Regions from separate parts of the Kitasatospora sp. RG8 genome, predicted to be linked through region 3. Evidence: riboswitches for the same ligand, from Rfam matches in the RefSeq annotation. Region 3 holds a riboswitch; each other region holds the start of a gene.
What was found. A riboswitch is a leader RNA that binds a small molecule or an ion and turns the genes downstream of it on or off. The one in region 3 is predicted to bind S-adenosylmethionine.
Positions count from the first base shown of each region.

Region 1 (6,157 bases), on a different contig from region 3:
GGACGACCTGGGCGACGTGGCGGCCTTCGCGGCGGTGGAGAAGCTGCGCGGGGAGGGCGTCGCCGGGCTGCTGGTGTGCAGCGGCGCGGTGGGGGACGCGCCGGTGAGGGAGCTCGCCGACCGGGCCGACCTGGTGGTCGGGGGCCCGGCCGGCGTGGTGGAGCTGCTGGAGCGGCTGGGGGCGGAGCTCAGCCGGCCTCGTTGACCGGGCGGGGTCCGGGGCCGGGGCCGGGGTCGGCGGTGTCGCCGCCGGCGTCCAGGGCGTGCAGGGCGTGCAGCTGGTCGAGGAACCACTGCTGTGGCGGCAACGCTGTCGAGGCGGCGGCGAGGCGCTTCGTGCGGTCGGCGCGCTCCCCGGCGGGCATGGTGAGCGCGCTGTGCAGGGCCTCCGCGGTGGCGATGACGTCGTACGGGTTGACCGTCAGGGCGTCGTCGGCCAGCTCGGCGTACGCGCCGGCCTCGCGGGACAGGACGAGGGCGCAGCCCCGGTCGGAGACCACCGGCACCTCCTTGGCGACCAGGTTCATGCCGTCGCGGATCGGGTTGACCAGGGCGACGTCGGCCAGCCGGTAGGCGGCGAGCGAGCGCGGGAAGTCGTCGTCGACGTGCAGGATCAGCGGCTGCCAGGAGGGCGTGGCGAACTCGGCGTTGATCTCGGCGGCGAGCTGCTGGACCTGGGCGGTGTAGTCGCGGTACTCGGCGAGGTCGGTCCGGGACGGGTACGCGAAGGCGATGTGGACGACGCGGTCCAGCCACTCGGGGCGGGTCCGCAGGAGGTGCCGGTAGGCCTGGAAGCCGCGGACGATGTTCTTGCTCAGCTCGGTGCGGTCGACCCGGACGACGGTGCGGCGGTCGCCGACGGCCTCGCGCAGGGTGGCGAGGCGTTCGTCGACGTCGGGGCGGTGGGCGCGTTCGCGCAGGAAGTCGGCGTCGGCGCCGAGGGCGTGGACGCCGAGCCGGGTGGTGCGCCCCCGGAGGGTGACGGTGAGCGCGGTGCGGTCGACGGTGGCGCCGAGGAGCTGCTCGCAGCAGTCGGCGAAGGCCAGCGCCCAGCGGCGGGTGAGGAAACCGGCCCGGTCGGCGCCGAGGATGCCGGTGAGGACGGCCTCGGCGACGTCGTCGGGCAGCAGCCGGAAGTACTCGGGCGGGGCCCAGGGGGTGTGCGAGAAGTGGCCGATCCGCAGGTCGGGCCGGGCGGCGCGGAGCAGGGCCGGGGTCAGCGAGAGGTGGTAGTCCTGGACCAGGACGGCCGCCCCGGGGGCGGCCTCGGCGGCCAGGGCGTCGGCGAAGGCGGCGTTGTAGGCCGTGTAGGCCTGCCATTCGGTGCGGAACCCGGCGTCGAAGGAGGGTGCGGTCGGGGTGGCGTAGAGCAGGTGGTGGACGAACCAGAGGGTCGAGTTGGCCACGCCGTTGTAGGCGCGGGCGAAGGTCGCGGGGTCCATGTCCAGCATTCGGACGGCCTGTCCGCCGACGTCGTGGCCGGCCCGGTCGAGGCGGCCGTCCGGTGCCTCCCGGGCCGCCCGGCGGTCGGCGTCGCCGAGGGCCGCGCAGACCCAGACGGCGTCGGGGTCGTCGATGGCGGAGAGCCCGGAGACCAGGCCTCCGCCGCCGCGCCGGAGGGTCAGCGTGCCGTCGTCCGCGGTGCCGAACGACACCGGTCCCCGGTTGGAGGCCACCAGGACGGGGGCGGTGCCGGTCTGACTCGAACGCTCGGTCGTGAGATCGCCCATGGTTGCTACGTTGCCGGGGGCCCGGGACCGCAAACCCCTCAGTGGCGGCTCACGTACTCGGGGACGGTGTGCATCGGCGGCCGTTCGAGGGCGGTGACCGGGTGGGTGTGGGCGGTGAACGCGCGGGTCTGCGGGTCGCGGGTGAACTGGGTGAGCAGCGGGTGCACCAGGTCGGCGGAGGCCTTGAGCCGGTGCGTGCGGTCGAGCCGTTCCAGCGCCGTCCGGTAGATGGTGGCGGCCATCCGTCCGAGCGCCTGGCCGTCCTGGTGGCGGTGGTGGCGGACGCCGACGTCGACCTGGGCGAGGGCGTCCAGGCCGGCGGTCTCCAGGGCGTCGACCAGCAGGCCGAGTTCGACGCCGTAGCCGGTGGGGAACGGGAGCCGTTCGAGCAGGGAGCGGCGGGCCGCGTACTCGCCGCCCAGGGGCTGGACGAAACCGGCCAGTTCCGGCCAGTGCAGGTTGAGCAGCGGGCGGGCGACCAGCTCGGTGACCCGGCCGCCGCCGGCCGGCACGACGGCCCCGTCGGTTTCGAGCGGGCGGTCGTACATGGCCTTGACCAGCTGGATGTCCGGCTCGGTGAGCAGCGGGCCGACGATGCCGGAGACGAAGGCCGGGTCGAACTCGCGCAGGTCGGCGTCGACGAAGCAGACGATCTCGCCACTGGTGGCCAGCAGCGAGCGCCAGAGCACCTCGCCCTTGCCGGGGGCGGCGGGCAGCCGCGGGAGGATCTCGTCGCGCTGGACCACCCGGGCGCCGGCCTCGGCGGCCACGGCGGCGGTGCGGTCGGCGGAGCCGGAGTCGACCACGACCAGTTCGTCGACCAGCGGCAGGCGTTCCATCAGCTCGCGGCGGATGGTGCGGACGATGTCGCCGACGGTGGCCTCCTCGTCCAGGGCGGGGAGGACGACGCTGACGGTGCCCGCCCGCCCGGCCGCCTGCTTGGCGTCCAGCAGGGTGCGCACCGGACGGTCGGCCGCGCTCCACGACCGGCGGCGCAGCCAGGACGCCGCCTGTGGGAGGAGCTCGGTGGTCGGGTCGGCGGGCACGGGTCTCTCCTCGGCAGGGGGCGGACGGGACGGGCTGGGACGCGTCATCTCGCGTGGCGGACGGTCCCGTTCAGTGTTGGCGCCTTCGGATACAGTCTTCGTACAGCGGTCGGACCTTCGCACGCCGGGGTCGCCGCTGAGCAAGACCAACAACTTCACAGAGCTCATCCAGAGGGACTGAGGGAACGGCCCGTTGACGTCCCGGCAACCTTCTCGCGCGGCTGTCGTCGACAGGCCCCGGCGGGACAGGTGCCAATTCCGGCCTGTGGCGCGTCCGCGTCACGGGGAAGATGAGGAGAGAGGCCTCCGCCATCATGGCTATCGACACCGTCGCACCCGCAACCGTTGACCTCGGCCCCGCCGCCGCCCTGTCCTGTCGCGAGTGCGGTACCCGCTTCCCGCTCGGTCCGAGCTTCGCCTGCCTGGAGTGCTTCGGGCCGCTGGAGATCGCCTACGACTTCGGCAGCGAGGGCGCGGAGGAGCTGCGCAAGCGGATCGAGGCCGGTCCCGCGTCGATCTGGCGTTACGCACCGCTGCTGCCCGTCCCGGCGGACGTGGCCGGCAAGCCGAACCTCAACCCCGGCTGGACCCCGCTGGTGAAGGCGGACAACCTGGGCCGCGAGCTCGGGTTCACCGCCCAGCTGCACATCAAGGACGACTCGGGCAACCCGACGCACTCGTTCAAGGACCGCGTGGTCGCCTGTGCGATCGAGGCGGCGCGGGCGTTCGGCTTCACCACGCTCTCCTGCTCCTCGACCGGCAACCTGGCCGGCGCGGTGGGCGCCGCGGCCGCCCGGGCCGGTTTCAAGTCCTGCGTGTTCATCCCGCACGACCTGGAGCAGGGCAAGGTCGTGATGGCGGGTGTCTACGGTGGCGAGCTGGTCGGCATCGAGGGCAACTACGACGACGTGAACCGCTTCTGCTCGGAGCTGATCGGCGACCCGGCCGGCGAGGGCTGGGGCTTCGTCAACGTCAACCTGCGCCCGTACTACGGCGAGGGCTCCAAGACGCTGGCGTACGAGATCTGCGAGCAGCTGGGCTGGCGCCTGCCGGAGCAGATCGTGATCCCGATCGCCTCGGGCTCGCAGCTGACCAAGATCGACAAGGGGCTGCAGGAACTGATCAGGCTCGGCCTGGTCGAGGACCGGCCGTACCGGATCTTCGGCGCCCAGGCGGAGGGGTGCTCGCCGGTGTCGGCGGCGTTCAAGGCCGGCCACGACGTGATCCGGCCGGTCAAGCCGGACACCATCGCCAAGTCGCTGGCGATCGGCAACCCGGCCGACGGCCCGTACGTGCTGGACATCGCCCGCCGCACCGGCGGCGCCGTCGAGGACGTGACGGACGCCGAGGTGGTGGCCGCGATCAAGCTGCTGGCCCGGACCGAGGGCGTCTTCGCCGAGACCGCGGGCGGGGTGACCGTCGGCGTGCTGAAGAAGCTGGTCGAGACCGGTCAGCTGGACCCGGCGAAGGAGACCGTCGCGATCAACACCGGCGACGGCCTGAAGACGCTGGACGCCGTCTCCGACGCCGGGATGACCGCCGTCATCCGCCCGACGCTGGCCTCGTTCCGCGACGCCGGCCTCGCCTCCGCCTGACTCCCTCCACCCCTGCCGTCACCCCGCCGCAAGGAGACCCCCATGAGCGCCAACGTCCGCATCCCGACCATCCTGCGCACCTACACCGGCGGCGCCGCCGAGGTGGCCGCCGAGGGTGCCACCCTGGGCGAGGTCATCGCCGACCTGGAGAAGAACCACGCCGGGATCGCCGCCCGGGTCCTGGACGACACCGGCAAGCTCCGCCGTTTCGTCAACGTCTACGTCAATGACGACGACGTGCGGTTCGCGGAGGGCCTGGCCACCGAGATCAAGGACGGCGCGAGCGTTTCGATCATTCCCGCGGTGGCCGGGGGCTGCTGAGCCGCGCCATTGCCGGACCGGCCGTCCGCGTGTACGGGAATCCGTACGCGCGGGCGGCCGACGCTTTTCCCGGCGCATTCCGGCGGGAATGTTTCCCGGCCGGTCGGAGTAGAGTGTCGCTGGACCGGGAAGAGGGCTCCCCCTCCCCCTCGCACCGGTCGTCGCCCCTGTAGCGCCCCGTACCGCCGGTGTCTGTCCGGCCGCTGAGACCGGCGCAGGGCCCGCGGCCGTGAAACATGTCAGGCCGATGTCAGAATTCTTGAGGGCATTTGGGTAATTCGTCCGCTATGTCCGGCGCGAAATGCGAGGGTTTCTGACCTTTTGGCCCGTCCTGTCCCTTGACGGGCCGGGGGAATTCCCGGCTGCTGACCCTGTTGCAGAGGGCGTCGATCCGGATACATTCAGCCGCGGTCGACGCAATCGCCCCTTCGCCGGACGCCGTCCGGTGATCCCGGTGGGGATTGTGGCGTGCACGGCTGCGCCCAGGGGGGGTTCCCCGGGCCGGCCTCAACAGACCCGCGCCCGCGACCTGCGGGCGCGTGAAGGGCCAGCACAGCACTAGGGGAGTTCGGAATGGCTCAGGGCACCGTCAAGTGGTTCAACGCGGAGAAGGGCTACGGCTTCATCGCGGTCGACGGTGGTGCGGACGTCTTCGTCCACTACAGCGCGATCCAGATGGACGGCTACCGCACCCTTGAGGAGGGCCAGCGGGTCGAGTTCGAGATCTCTCAGGGGCAGAAGGGCCCGCAGGCGGACATGGTCCGCGCGGCGGTCTGACCTTTCCGGCACCCAGGAGTTCGGCTCGGCCCATCGGCTGGTGCGCCTCTTGCTTCGCGGCGGGCCCGTGCGACACACGTCGTACGGGCCCGCCGCCGTGTCCGGCGGGTGGCCGGTACGGCTCGCGGGTTGCCCGTTGGGCTTGCACTCGACCACCGAGAGTGCTAATCATTGGCGTTAGCACTCACAGCGTGAGAGTGACAGCGGACCGGGTCGGTGAGGCCCCCGGGAGCGGTAGGGGAAAGGACCCCCGCACACCAGGGCCGTCCGTCGCGGGCACCCCTTGGTCCGAGCAGTCGACCGTGTCCCGGAGGACCACTTCTGATGGCCAAGATCATCGCCTTTGATGAGGAAGCTCGCCGCGGCCTTGAGCGTGGCATGAACCAGCTCGCCGACGCAGTGAAGGTCACGCTCGGCCCCAAGGGCCGCAACGTCGTGCTGGAGAAGAAGTGGGGCGCCCCCACGATCACCAACGACGGTGTCTCCATCGCCAAGGAGATCGAGCTCGAGGACCCGTACGAGAAGATCGGCGCGGAGCTCGTCAAGGAGGTCGCCAAGAAGACCGACGACGTCGCGGGTGACGGCACCACCACCGCCACCGTGCTCGCCCAGGCGCTCGTCCGCGAGGGTCTGCGCAACGTCGCCGCCGGCGCCAACCCGATGGCCCTGAAGCGCGGTATCGAGAAGG
Region 1 is NZ_JAGIYX010000010.1:4,088-10,244, forward strand. It holds gene otsB (trehalose-phosphatase) at 1-205, shown strand, start outside; gene J5Y04_RS17085 (trehalose-6-phosphate synthase) at 189-1,730, opposite strand; gene J5Y04_RS17090 (glucosyl-3-phosphoglycerate synthase) at 1,769-2,776, opposite strand; SAM riboswitch class I at 2,938-3,073, shown strand; gene thrC (threonine synthase) at 3,091-4,371, shown strand; gene J5Y04_RS17100 (ubiquitin-like small modifier protein 1) at 4,414-4,692, shown strand; gene J5Y04_RS17105 (cold-shock protein) at 5,266-5,469, shown strand; gene groL (chaperonin GroEL) at 5,794-6,157, shown strand, end outside.
Region 1: linked by a shared signal. The riboswitch ahead of thrC (threonine synthase) and the one ahead of J5Y04_RS11710 (aminotransferase class V-fold PLP-dependent enzyme) in region 3 are both predicted to bind S-adenosylmethionine.

Region 2 (6,157 bases), on a different contig from region 3:
TGCGGGCCAGGGAGAGGGTCGCCCCCGAGCGCTTCACCTTCCACTCCAGCCGGATGCGGATGACCAGGGTCACCCCCGAGCAACTGCGCGCGATGGACACGGACTCGGACCGCTGCGCGCTCGAACTCTCCGACGCCCGGGTCGACGTGCTCGGCTACGCCTGCCTGGTGGCGGTCATGAGCACCGGGCCCGGCTACCACCGGGAGTCCGAGCAGCGGCTGCACCGGCGCACCGTCGAGAACGGCGCACCGGCGCCGGTGGTGACCAGCGCCGGCGCCCTGGTGGCCGGGCTGCACGTCCTCGGGGCGAAGAAGGTCGCGCTGGTCGCGCCCTACCTGCGACCGCTCGCCCGGACGGTGGTGGACTACCTGGCGCACGAGGGCATCACGGTGATCGACCACGCGGCCCTGGAGATCCCGGACAACCTGGCGGTCGCCGCCCACGACCCGGCCCGGTTGCCCGGGATCGCCGCCCGCCTGGCGCACGCGGACGCGGACGCCGTGGTGCTCTCCGCCTGCGTGCAGATGCCGTCGCTGGCGGCCGTCGAGGAGGCCGAGCAGCAGCTCGGCAAGCCGGTGGTCTCCGCGGCGATCTGCACCGTCCACCAGCTGCTGCGCGCGCTCGGGCTGCCAGCCTTCGCTCCCGGGGCGGGGGCGTTGCTCTCCGGTGACTACGCCGGGAGCACGTCACCGGCCCAGGGGCCGACGCCCGCCGCACCGGTGTCCGGGCCACCGGCAGCAGTCCCGCAGCCGCCCGCCGCGCCGCCGTCCGGACCACTTGGCTGCGCTCCGACAGTATGATCACGCCGGACGGCCGGCTGGAGCGGCCACGACGGGAGGAGGGCCGCCATGCCGGAGAACACGTCACGCCCCAGCTCCCTGATCCACACGATCTACGGCGAGTTCGTCCGGCGGCTCGGCGGCTGGATCTCGATAGCCGACCTGATCGCGCTGATGGCCGAACTGGACGTCGACGCGCCCGCCGTCCGGTCGGCGATCTCGCGGCTGAAGAAGGCCGGCACCCTGCTGCAGGAGCGGCGCGAGGGCACCGGCTACCGGCTGAGCCCGGAGATGGGCCCGGTCTTCGACGAGGGTGACCGCCGGATCTTCCACAGCCTGGCACCCGCCGAACTCGCCGACGGCTGGGTGGTCGCGGTCTTCTCCGTCCCCGAGTCGGAGCGGGCCAGCCGCCACCAGCTGCGCTCGCGGCTGAGCTGGCTCGGCTTCGGCAACGCCGCCCCCGGGGTCTGGCTGGCACCCGCCCGGGTGCTGCCGGACGCCCGGCGGCTGCTGGAACGGCTCGGGCTGAGCGCGTACGTCCACCTCTTCCTGTCCGAGTACGCCGGGTTCGCCGAACTGCGCTCGGCGGTCGGCTCCTGGTGGGACTTCCCGGCGATCGAGGCGCAGTACGCCGAGTTCACCGAGGACTGGGGGCAGGTGGCCGCCGGCCTGCGCCCGCACCCGCGGATCGAGCCGGTCGAGGCGTTCCGCGCGTACGTGCCGATGCTCACCCAGTGGCGCCGGCTGCCCTACCTCGACCCGGGACTGCCGACGCCGCTGCTGCCGCCGGAGTGGAACGCCGTCGCGGCCCGCGCGGTCTTCACCGAACTGCACGGGCTGCTCGCCGAACCCGGCTTCCGGCACGTCGAGCAGCTCACCGGGCTGTCGCGCCCGGGGCTCGGCACGCACCCCGAGCCGGGGCTCGGCACGCAGCCGGACCTCACCGCACAGCCGGGGCTCACCGCACAGCCCGAGCCGGAGCCCTGTCCGAAGCCGTAGCCCCAACCCGCAGCCCGACCAGGCGCCATGACGCCGGAGGAGACGCCGCCGTGACCGACCACGCCCCCGCCGACCTGCTGATCCGGTCCGGCACCGTCCACACGCTCGTCCCCGGCGAGGCGCCGCGTCGTGCGCTGGCCGTCACCGGCGACCGGATCACCGCGTTGTCCGCCGCGGCCGACGGCCTGGACCACCTGGCCGGCCCGGGGACGGAGGTGCTGGACCTGCCCGGCACCGCCGTGCTGCCGGCCTTCGACGACACCCACACCCATCTGATCCTCGCCGCGCACAGCGTCCACGACGTGCCGGTCCACCGGGCCCGCGACCTCGGCGAGTTCCTCGGCCTGATCCGCGAGCGGGCGGCGAGCACGCCCCCCGGGCAGTGGATCCGCACCACGATCAACTGGCAGGAGGTCAACCTCGCCGAACAGCGCCTGCCCCGCACCGAGGAGTTGGACGCGGCCACCGACCGGCACCCGGTGCTGGTGCGGCGCGGCGCCTACAACATGGTGCTCAACACCCCCGCGCTGCGACTGGCCGGCATCACCGCCGCCACCGAACCCCCGCCCGGCGGCGTGATCGAGCGGGACGAGCAGGGCCGGCTGACCGGCCGGCTGGTCGACAAGGCGGTCGCACTCGCCGAACGGGTACTGCCGCGCCCCGCGCTCGCCGACCGGATCGAGGGCCTGCGGGCCGCGTCCGCCGACTACGCCGCGACGGGGATCGGCACGGTCCGCGACTGCCTCGTCCCGGTGGAGGACCTCGACGTGCTGCGCGCGGCCCGGCAGGCCGGTGCACTGAGCGTGCGGGTGCGCGCCCTGGTCTCCGGTTTCGGTGCCCGCACGCCCGGGCAGGTGGACGAGCTGCTCGACCGGATGGAGCCCTGGCGCGCCGAGGGCGACGCGTGGTTGAGCGTCTGGGGCGTCAAGTTCGGCATCGACGGCGGCATCGAGGCGGGTGCGCTGGACGAGCCGTACGAAGGCCGCCCGTGCTATCACGGCACGCTCCTCTGGGAGCCGCAGGAGCTGGCCGCGGCGGTCGACCGGGTGGTCGCGCGCGGCTGGCGGGTCGGTGTGCACGCGTGGGGGGACCGCGGACTCCGTACGCTGCTGGACGTCTTCGAGCAGGTGCTCAAGGACCGCCCCGGCCTGGCCCCGGGCACCCTGGTCGTCGAGCACGGCGGACTGGCCCGCCCCGACCAGCGATCGCGCGCGATCGCGCTCGGCATCCCGGTCACCGTCCAGTACCCGCTGCTGCACGATGCGGCGACGGCCCAGATCCGGGCCTGGGGCGCCGAGCGGGTCCGCGGGATCTTCCCGTTGCGCGAGTGGCTGGACGAGGGCGCGTTGCTCGCGGCCGGCTCCGACTTCCCCGTCGGGCCCTACGGGGCGATGGTCTCGGTGTGGGGCATGACGACCCGGCAGACCGTGGCCGGCGCGCAGGGCGCCGAGCACGCGATCACCCGGGCCGAGGCGATCGCGCTGCACACCGTCGACGCGGCCCGGCTGGTCGGCGAGAGTGCGACGCGTGGCAGCCTGCGGCCCGGCGCGCTGGCGGACCTGACCCTCTGGCCCGCGGACCCGCTGAACTGCCCGCCGGACGAGCTGCCGCGGCTGCGGCCGGTCCGCGTCGTGCTCGGGGGCCGGACGGTGCACCGGGCCTGACGGTCTGACGGCGCACCGGGCTTGACGGTCGGACGGTGCCGGATCTGGCGGTCGGACGGCCGCCGGGGCGCGGTCGCGGGGTGGTGGGGCGGGGCGTTCCGCGGAGGCCGGTCCCGCCGGGCCGGCCTCCCGGAGGATGTGCGGCGCCCGCGTCCGGGGCGGGGGCCGTTTAACGGGCCGCCCGGGAAGTCTTGTATCGTTCCTCGCGAATCATCCAGAGGGGTGGAGGGACCGGCCCTACGAAGCCCCGGCAACTCCCCGGTCGACCCGGCGTCCAAAGTGCGCCGCACCGACCGGGATCAGTGCCAACTCCGGCCTGTCGCCAATGTGGCGCGGGAAAGATGAGGAGACACGGTGCTCTCTGTGCTGTCCTTCGCCCGGGCGCTTCCCGCCCCGGCCCTTCCGCGTACCCGTCTCGTGCCCGGCGCAGGCAATCGGCCGACCTCTTCGGCCTTCCCTCGCTGACCACACCCCCCGGCTCCCCGCCCGGAGCCCCCGTGAGCAGAGCCCACCTGCTGCTCGCGGGACTTGAGACGGAGTACCCACCCATGGAAAACACGAGCGGCGTCGGCGTGCTCGACAAGGTCACCTCGATCCTTGGCACCCTGGAGGCCGGTCCCGCCACCCTGGCAGGACTCGTCGCCTCCACCGGCCTGGCGCGGCCCACGGCCCACCGGCTCGCCGTCGCACTCGAACAGCACCGGCTGGTCGCCCGGGACCTGCAGGGCCGGTTCGTCCTCGGACCCCGGCTCGCCGAGCTGTCGGCGGCCGCCGGCGAGGACCGCCTGCTGGGCGCCGCCGGCCCGGTCCTCACCCACCTGCGCGACGTCACCGGCGAGAGCGCACAGCTCTACCGCCGGCAGGGCGAGATCCGGATCTGCGTGGCCGCCGCCGAGCGGCTCTCCGGCCTGCGCGACACCGTTCCCGTCGGAGTCACCCTTCCCATGAAGGTGGGCTCCGCCGCCCAGATCCTGCTCGCCTGGGAGGAGCCCGAGCGCCTCCACCGGGGCCTCCAGGGCGCCCGCTTCACGGCCACGGCCCTCAGCGGCGTACGGCGCCGCGGCTGGGCGCAGTCCATCGGCGAACGCGAGCTCGGGGTCGCCTCCGTCTCCGCCCCCGTCCGGGGCCCGTCCAACCGGGTCGTGGCCGCCGTCTCCGTGTCCGGCCCGATCGAACGGCTCACCCGCCACCCCGGCGCACGCCTCTCCCAGGCCGTCACCGAGGCGGCCAAGCTCCTCACCGAGGCCCTGTGCCACCCCTGACCGGCGGGTGTCCCTGACCGGCCGGTGTCCCTGAACAGCTGGTGTCACTGACCGGCCGAGTCCCGGCCGGCCGGCTCACCCGGACGGGCCGGGCCGGGCAGGAGAGACCGCGACCCGGCGGCGTGGCTCACCCGGACGGACCCGGCCGGCCGTGTCCTCGCGCACGGCGTGCGGGAGCAGAACCTAGATTCGGCTGACATGCACCTTCCGTGCCGTCCGCGTCCTCCCCGTGCGCCCGCAGCGCACGTGGGGGCATCTCCCCTAAGGACAGGTGGCCATGACACGTCGTCCGAACATCCTGCTGATCGTCACCGACGAGGAGCGGGCCACGATCCCCCGGCCGCAGGGCTTCACGCTCCCCGCGCGGGAGCGGCTCGCCGAGCGGGGCACGACCTTCGAGCGGTACTACACCGCGTCGGCGATGTGCAGCTCCGCGCGGTCCGTCATCTACACCGGGCAGCACCTACCGCTGACGGAGATCTACGACAACGACAACATGCCCTACATCCGCCCGCTCCGACCGGAGTTGGGCACGCTCGGCACGATGCTCCGCGAGGCCGGGTGCTACGCCACCTACCAGGGCAAGTGGCACCTGTCGAACGCCTACGTCACCCCGCAGAACCCCGGCCCCACCACGGACGCGCTGGAGCCCTACGGATTCAGCGAGTTCAACGACTGGGGCGACATCGACGGCGGTGCCTGGGCCGGGCTCAAGATCGACCCGGTCATCGCCGGCCAGGCGGTGAAGTGGCTGCGCAACCGGGCCCCGGTCGTGGCGGCGGACCAGCCGTGGTTCATGGCGGTCAACTTCGTCAATCCGCACGACATCATGAGCTTCGACTACGGCGGCTCGTCCCAGGTGCAGCTCCCGTTCGGCCTCGCCCACGCCGTCGTGACCAGGCCGGCCCCCGACATCCCGGTGTACCGGCGCCGCTGGGACTTCGACCTGCCCGCCAGCCTGCACGACGACCTGTCCGGCGCGGCCCCGGCGGTGGCCGAGTTCGCGCGGATGCTCGACACCGTCTTCGGCCCGGTCGCCGACGACCGGCACTGGTACGACGGCCTGAACTTCTACCTCAACGCGATCCGCGACGTGGACCGCAGCATCGAGCTGGTCCTCGACGCGCTGGAGGCCTCCGGGCAGGCCGACCGCACCGTCGTCGTCTTCACCTCCGACCACGGCGAGATGGCCGGCTCGCACGGGCTGCGTCAGAAGGGCGGCCTGGTCTACGACGAGAACCTCCACGTCCCCTTCATCCTCAGCCACCCCGACTTCCCGAGCGGGGTGAGCACCGAGGCCCTCGCCTCCGCCGTCGACATCGCCCCGACCCTGCTGGAGTTCGCCGGCGTCGACCCGTCCGGGCGGGCCACCCGCCCCCCCGCGCTCAAGGGCCGCTCCCTGCGTCCGGTGCTCGACGGCGGCACCGTCCGCGACGGCGTGCTCACCGCCATC
Region 2 is NZ_JAGIYX010000015.1:117,598-123,754, reverse strand. It holds gene J5Y04_RS22510 (Asp/Glu racemase) at 1-800, shown strand, start outside; gene J5Y04_RS22505 (PaaX family transcriptional regulator C-terminal domain-containing protein) at 849-1,778, shown strand; gene J5Y04_RS22500 (amidohydrolase) at 1,829-3,442, shown strand; SAM riboswitch class I at 3,650-3,790, shown strand; gene J5Y04_RS22495 (IclR family transcriptional regulator) at 3,991-4,704, shown strand; gene J5Y04_RS22490 (sulfatase-like hydrolase/transferase) at 4,982-6,157, shown strand, end outside.
Region 2: linked by a shared signal. The riboswitch ahead of J5Y04_RS22495 (IclR family transcriptional regulator) and the one ahead of J5Y04_RS11710 (aminotransferase class V-fold PLP-dependent enzyme) in region 3 are both predicted to bind S-adenosylmethionine.

Region 3 (6,157 bases):
CTGCTCCGAGGCCTCGTTCTCCTCGGCCCCCGGGCGGGCCACCAACTCGACCTGGTCCACCGCGTTGCACCAGCGGCAGCGCACCGACTCGATGGTCTCGCTGAGCACCTCGGTCTCCTCGACCTTGGACTCGCCGGCCAGGTCGAAGTGGAGGAACTCGGTCAGCCGGGCGGAACGGGTCACGTCGAAGCGGGTCAGGTTGCCGCACAGGGTGCAGCGCCAGCGCGTCTCGGCGGTCAGGGCGGGGACGGTCATCGGGGGTCCTCTCGGGTGGTCCCTGGGTGGGCTCAGGCGCTCCCCCCGGAGCCCCGGCATCGGCGGCGGGAGGCGGGAATGCCCGCCCCAAGCCTATTGCCTGGGGCAACCGTCCCGGCCACCGGTTTCGACCATTGGACCCCCTCGGCAGGACCGCGAACCCCCTGCCCGGCGGGTACCGGACACCCCCTAGCCCACCTGCCGTAAGCCCCGTGCCGCCCGGGCCGGGCGGAGGGATGCTTGGCTGCATGGCGATCCCGGTCCTCGACCACACCGGTGCGCCGGGCGAGCGCCCGGCCGCCGCCGTCCCGGCCGTCTGCTACGCGCTGATCGCGCTCAACACCCTGGTGTTCCTGCTCGGCCCGGCCGCCGGGCTCAACCCGCTGTACGGGCGCGGCCAGGACCGGGTCTGCGCGGAGCAGCGGTACGAGCAGCGCTGGGGCGCCGTCCCGGCCGAGCTGCTGGCCGGGCGCCCGCTGACCGCCGGACAGCTCGCCGAGGCCCCCGACCCGGTGCCCGGATGCCCGGCCCGCCCGACCCCCGGCAAGCACCCGGCGCTCACCGTGCTCAGCGCGCTGTTCCTGCACGCCGGCTGGCTGCACCTGCTGGGCAACCTGCTCTTCCTGTACGTGTTCGGACCCACCGTCGAGGAACGGTTCGGCCGGGCCCGCTTCGCCCTCTTCTACCTGGCCGCCGGCTCACTGGCGACGTACGGCTTCGCGCTGGCCGAGGCGCACTCGCCGGACGCGACCCGGGTGCTGATCGGCGCCTCGGGGGCGATCTCGGCCGTCCTCGGCGCCTACCTGCGGCTGCACCCGCGCGCCCGGGTCACCACGCTCGTCCCGCTCCTGCTCCTCCTTCCGCTGCGGTTCCCGGCCTGGCTGGTGCTCGGCCTCTGGTTCGCCCTGCAGTGGTGGTCGGTGCACTCGGCCGGGCCGGGCGTGGCCTACCTGGTCCACGTGATCGGCTTCTCGGCCGGCTTCCTCTACGCCTGCACGCTGGCCACCCGCCCCCCGCGCCCGCCCGGCTGACGCCCGATACCCTGGCCGCACCTCACAAAGGAGCGCGAACAGTGATCACCGCCATCGTCCTCATCAAGACCAGCGTCGACCGCATCCCGGAGATCGCCGAGGCGATCGCGGCCATCGAGGGCGTCAGCGAGGTCTACTCGGTCACCGGCGGCTACGACCTGGTGGCGATGGTGCGGGTGCGCCGGCACGACGACCTGGCCGAGGTGATCCCCGGCCGGCTGAACAAGGTCCCGGGCGTGGCCCACACCGAGACCCAGATCGCCTTCCGCACCTACTCCCAGCACGACCTGGAGGCCGCCTTCGCGCTCGGCCTCGACGAGTAGGGCCCGGCCGGCCGACGGGTGCTCAGCCCCTCCCGACGGGTCCTCAGCCCTCCCGGCGGGTGTCCACGACGCACCGGCCGCCCTCGTTGCGGTAGTTCCAGGCCGCGCCGTCCGTGACCAGCTCGCGGACTGCGGTCAGGAAGCGCTCGATGTGCTCGTCCGGGGTACCGGCACCGAAGCTGACCCGGATCGCGTTCAGGCTCCGCTCGCCCGGCAGCGACGGCTCGGGCGCACCGCACGCGGAAACCGGACCGGGAGCAACGCCGGACTCCTCGCCGAGCAGGGTGCGCACCAGCGGGTGCGCGCAGAACAGGCCGTCGCGCACCCCGATGCCGTACTCGGCGGAGAGCGCGGCCGAGAAGTGCGAGCTGTTCCAGCCCTGGACGACGAAGGAGAGAACGCCCACCCGGGCGGAGCCGGCGCCGAACAGGTTCAGCACCTTGACCTGCGGGACCTCCGCCAGGCCGGCCGTCAGCCGCGCGATCAGCTGCTGCTCGCGGGCCTCCAGCGCGTCGAAGCCGGCCTCGGTCAGCGCCCGGCAGGCCGAGGCGACGGCGTAGGCGCCGATCACGTTCGGCGAGCCCGCCTCGTGCCGCGCCGGGCCGGTGTGCCACTGGACGGCCACCGAGCCGTCGGTCTCCCGGGCCACCGTACGGGTGGCGCCGCCGCCGGCCAGGTACGGCTCGGCCGCGTCCAGCCAGTCGGCGCGCCCGGCCAGCACCCCGGCGCCGAAGGGCGCGTAGATCTTGTGCCCGGAGAAGGCGATCCAGTCCACGTCCAGCTCGCGCACCGAGACCCGGTGGTGCGGGGCGAGCTGGGCGGCGTCCAGCACCACCCGGGCGCCGTGGCGGTGGGCGGTCGCGGTCAGTTCGGCGACCGGCCAGAGCTCACCGGTGACGTTGGAGGCACCCGTGACGCAGAGCAGCCTGGGGCCCTCGGGGGCCCCGGCGAGCGCGGCGTCCAGGGCGGCGACGGCCTCCGCCCGCGACCGCGGGGCGCGCAGGTAGGTGACGTCCAGCCCGGCGTGCGCCCAGGGCAGCAGCGAGGCGTGGTGCTCGGTCTCGAAGGCGAAGACCCGGGTGCCGGCCGGGACGGCGCCGGCCAGCAGGTTCAGCGAGTCGGTGGTGGCCCGGGTGAAGACCACCTGGTCGCCCTCGCGCAGGTCGAGGAACTCGGCGACGGTGCGGCGGCTCTGCTCGAACAGGTCGGTGGAGAGCTGCGAGAGGTAGCCGGCGCCGCGGTGCACGCTGCCGTAGTAGGGGGCGTAGGCGGCGACGTCGTCCCAGACCCGCTGGAGCGCCGGGGAGCTGGCGGCGTAGTCGAGGGCCGCGTAGCCGACCTTCTCGCCGCTGGCGAGCGGGACCTGGACGTCGTGGCCCAGGACGGCGAGGGGGGCGCAGATCTCGGTGGCGAGGGACATGAGGATGCACTCCTTCTGGGGAGAGGACCCCGGGAGTGCGTGTCAGCCGGCGTCCGCGCTTGTCACGCGGACGGATTGCCGCGGGACCCGGTCCTCACCCAGGGCACCCCGCCACGGACGGAGGGTTGCCGGACAGCAAGCTGGGGCTTGACGCTGTCACTCATGACCTGGCGACGACTCTAGGTCGCGTCCGTCGGGGGGTCAAACAGGGTTCCACCATCCGGACAGCGCCGTTCCCGGGTGCCGGGAGCGTGCGAAGGGGCCCGCGGGAGCAGCCTCCCGCGGGCCCCCGACAACCCGTCAGGCCTTGCCGGTCGCCTCCGACCAGCGCTTGAGCAGCTCCAGCGCGGCGCCCGAGTCGACGGCCGCCGCGGCCCGCTCCATGCCCGCCGCCAGCTGCCCGGCGAGCGGCGCGTCGGTGAGCTCCAACGCGACCAGCGCCGCCGCCGTGTTCAGCAGGACGGCGTCCCGCACCGGCCCGCGCTCCCCGGCCAGCAGCCGGCGGGCGACGTCCGCGTTGTACGCCGGGTCCGCTCCGCGCAGCGCCTCGATGCCGACCAGCTCGATGCCGAGCTCGCGCGGGTCGAAGGTGGTCTCGGTGACCTCGCCGCCGCGCACGATCCAGACCCGCGAGGTGGTGGTGATGGTCAGCTCGTCGAGGCCGTCGTCGCCGCGGAAGACCAGCGCGCTGGAGCCGCGCCGGGCCAGCACGCCGGCGATCAGCCCGGCCAGCCGGGTGTCGAAGCAGCCGATCGCGTGGGCCGTCACTCTGGCGGGGTTGGTCAGCGGACCGAGGATGTTGAACGCGGTCGGTACCCCGAGGTCGCGCCGGGCCGTCGCGGCGTGCCGCATCGACGGGTGGAACATGGCGGCGGAACAGAAGGTGAGCCCGATCTCCTCGGCCACCTCGGCCACCCGCCGGGCGGACAGGTCGAGGGCGATGCCCAGCTTCTCCAGCACGTCGGAGGAGCCGCTCGCCGAGGAGGCGGCCCGGTTGCCGTGCTTGACCACCTTGGCGCCGGCCGCCGCCGCGACGATCGCCGACATGGTCGAGATGTTGACGGTCTTGGCGCGGTCGCCACCGGTGCCGACGACGTCCACCGCCGGGCCGGGGATGGAGAGCGGCTCGGCGTGCGCGTACATCGCGTCCACCAGACCGGCGATCTCGCCGACCGTCTCGCCCTTGGCCCGCAGCGCGACCATGAAGCCGGCCACCTGGGCCGGGGAGGCCTCGCCGCTCATGATCCGGTCCATCGCCCAGGCGGCGTCCGCCTGGGCCAGGTCCTCGCCCCGCAGCAGTGCGGACAGGATGTCCGGCCAGGTGCGGACCACCTGCACGGGGTCCTTGCCGCCGTTCGCAGGGTTCACGTTCACCATGGCTGACTCCAGCTCTCGTCGCTTCCCGGAAAGGGATCTCCGTAGGGTTGGAGCCAGCCTATCGAGCGGCGGGACGCCGCCGTCCCGCCGCGACCCTTCTTCTCTCCTGGTGAGATGCGCGCCGTGCCGCGACCCCTCTTACGGGTGGCCGGAGCCGGCGGGTCGGCCGTCGCTACCGGGTGGCCGGCGCCCGCTTCGCCAGCCGGGCCCGGAGCAGTGTGGCGGCGGCCTCGGCCAGCGCCACCGGATCCACCGGGCGGGAGATCGCCGCATCGGCCCGGCTCCAGGCGGCCAGCCAGGAGTCCTGCGGCCGGCCGATCAGCACCAGCACCGGCGGGCAGCCGTAGATCTCGTCCTTCAGCTGCCGTCCGAGTCCCAGCCCGCCGGCCGGCACCGCCTCGCCGTCCAGCACGCAGAGGTCCACGCCCCCCTTCTCCAGCGCCTTCAGCACCGCGGGGGTCGTCGCGCACTCCAGGTAGGTCAGTTCCGGCAGATCCGCGGCGGGCCGGCGGCCGAGCGCCGTCAGCACCTGCTCGCGCGTGTTGCGGTCGTGGCTGTAAACGAGAACGGTCAGCGTCTCGTCGGTCGTGTACGCCATGGGCCCTGCTCCCTCAAAGTGTGATCCGGACCACGTTCGCCTGCACCGGATGCTACTCCCGATCACCGGCCGCCGAGGCCGTCCCGCGCGATCGTTCTCAAGCCGCCGCGCCCAGGACTCACCCGCCCGGAGGACCTCGCGTCACCCCCGACGGTGCAGTCCACCCGTACGGCCGACGCAACGGCCGGTCCCCTTACCCCCCGCGGCCCCGGCGGCCGTGCAGCGACACGCAGGGCAACGGGGTCGAAGGGGCCTTCGAGGAACCGTCAGAAAAGGGACACGCCGCTGCTCAGCCCCCATCCGGACGCCCCGTCGGGTCCCACTGGGGCATACCGCACGCACCGGACACTCCGAGGGACACCCCCCGGCGTGAAGACGGAATAAGGGACCGACATAATGTCCGTCGTGGCGACAGCAACAGCAGTAGAAACCGGGCACGCGCACGGATCGGTCAACCGGCCGAACATGGTCAGCGTCGGAACGATCGTCTGGCTCAGTTCCGAGTTGATGTTCTTCGCGGCCCTCTTCGCGATGTACTTCACGCTCCGCTCCGTCAAGGGAGCCGAGTTCTGGAGCGAGAAGGCGCACGCCCTCAACGTGCCCTTCTCCTCGGTCAACACCACGATCCTGGTGCTCTCCTCGCTCACCTGCCAGCTCGGCGTCTTCGCCGCCGAGCGCGGGGACGTGAAGAAGCTCCGCTCGTGGTTCGTCATCACGTTCGTGATGGGCGCGATCTTCATCGGCGGCCAGATCTTCGAGTACACCGAGCTGGTCAAGAAGGACGGCCTCTCGCTGTCCTCCGACCCGTACGGCACGGTGTTCTACCTCACCACCGGCTTCCACGGTATGCACGTGACGGGTGGTCTGATCGCCTTCCTGCTGGTCCTGGGACGGACGTACGCAGCCAAGCGCTTCACTCACGAGCAGGCCACCGCCGCGATCGTGGTGTCGTACTACTGGCACTTCGTCGACGTCGTGTGGATCGGCCTGTTCGCGACCATCTACCTGATCAAGTAACCAGCTGATCAGGTCGCTGGCCACCGGCCGGGCCCCCGCCCTCACCGGCGACGGGCCTCTTTGCCGGTGCCGACGCTCCCACCGACCGACCGCGCGCGCAGCCCTAGACAGGCAGCCTCGTGCCGGCCAGACCGGC
Region 3 is NZ_JAGIYX010000006.1:38,446-44,602, reverse strand. It holds gene J5Y04_RS11725 (hypothetical protein) at 1-255, opposite strand, end outside; gene J5Y04_RS11720 (rhomboid family intramembrane serine protease) at 504-1,286, shown strand; gene J5Y04_RS11715 (Lrp/AsnC ligand binding domain-containing protein) at 1,328-1,609, shown strand; gene J5Y04_RS11710 (aminotransferase class V-fold PLP-dependent enzyme) at 1,653-3,029, opposite strand; SAM riboswitch class IV at 3,080-3,197, opposite strand; gene trpD (anthranilate phosphoribosyltransferase) at 3,330-4,406, opposite strand; gene J5Y04_RS11700 (hypothetical protein) at 4,579-5,004, opposite strand; gene J5Y04_RS11695 (heme-copper oxidase subunit III) at 5,401-6,021, shown strand.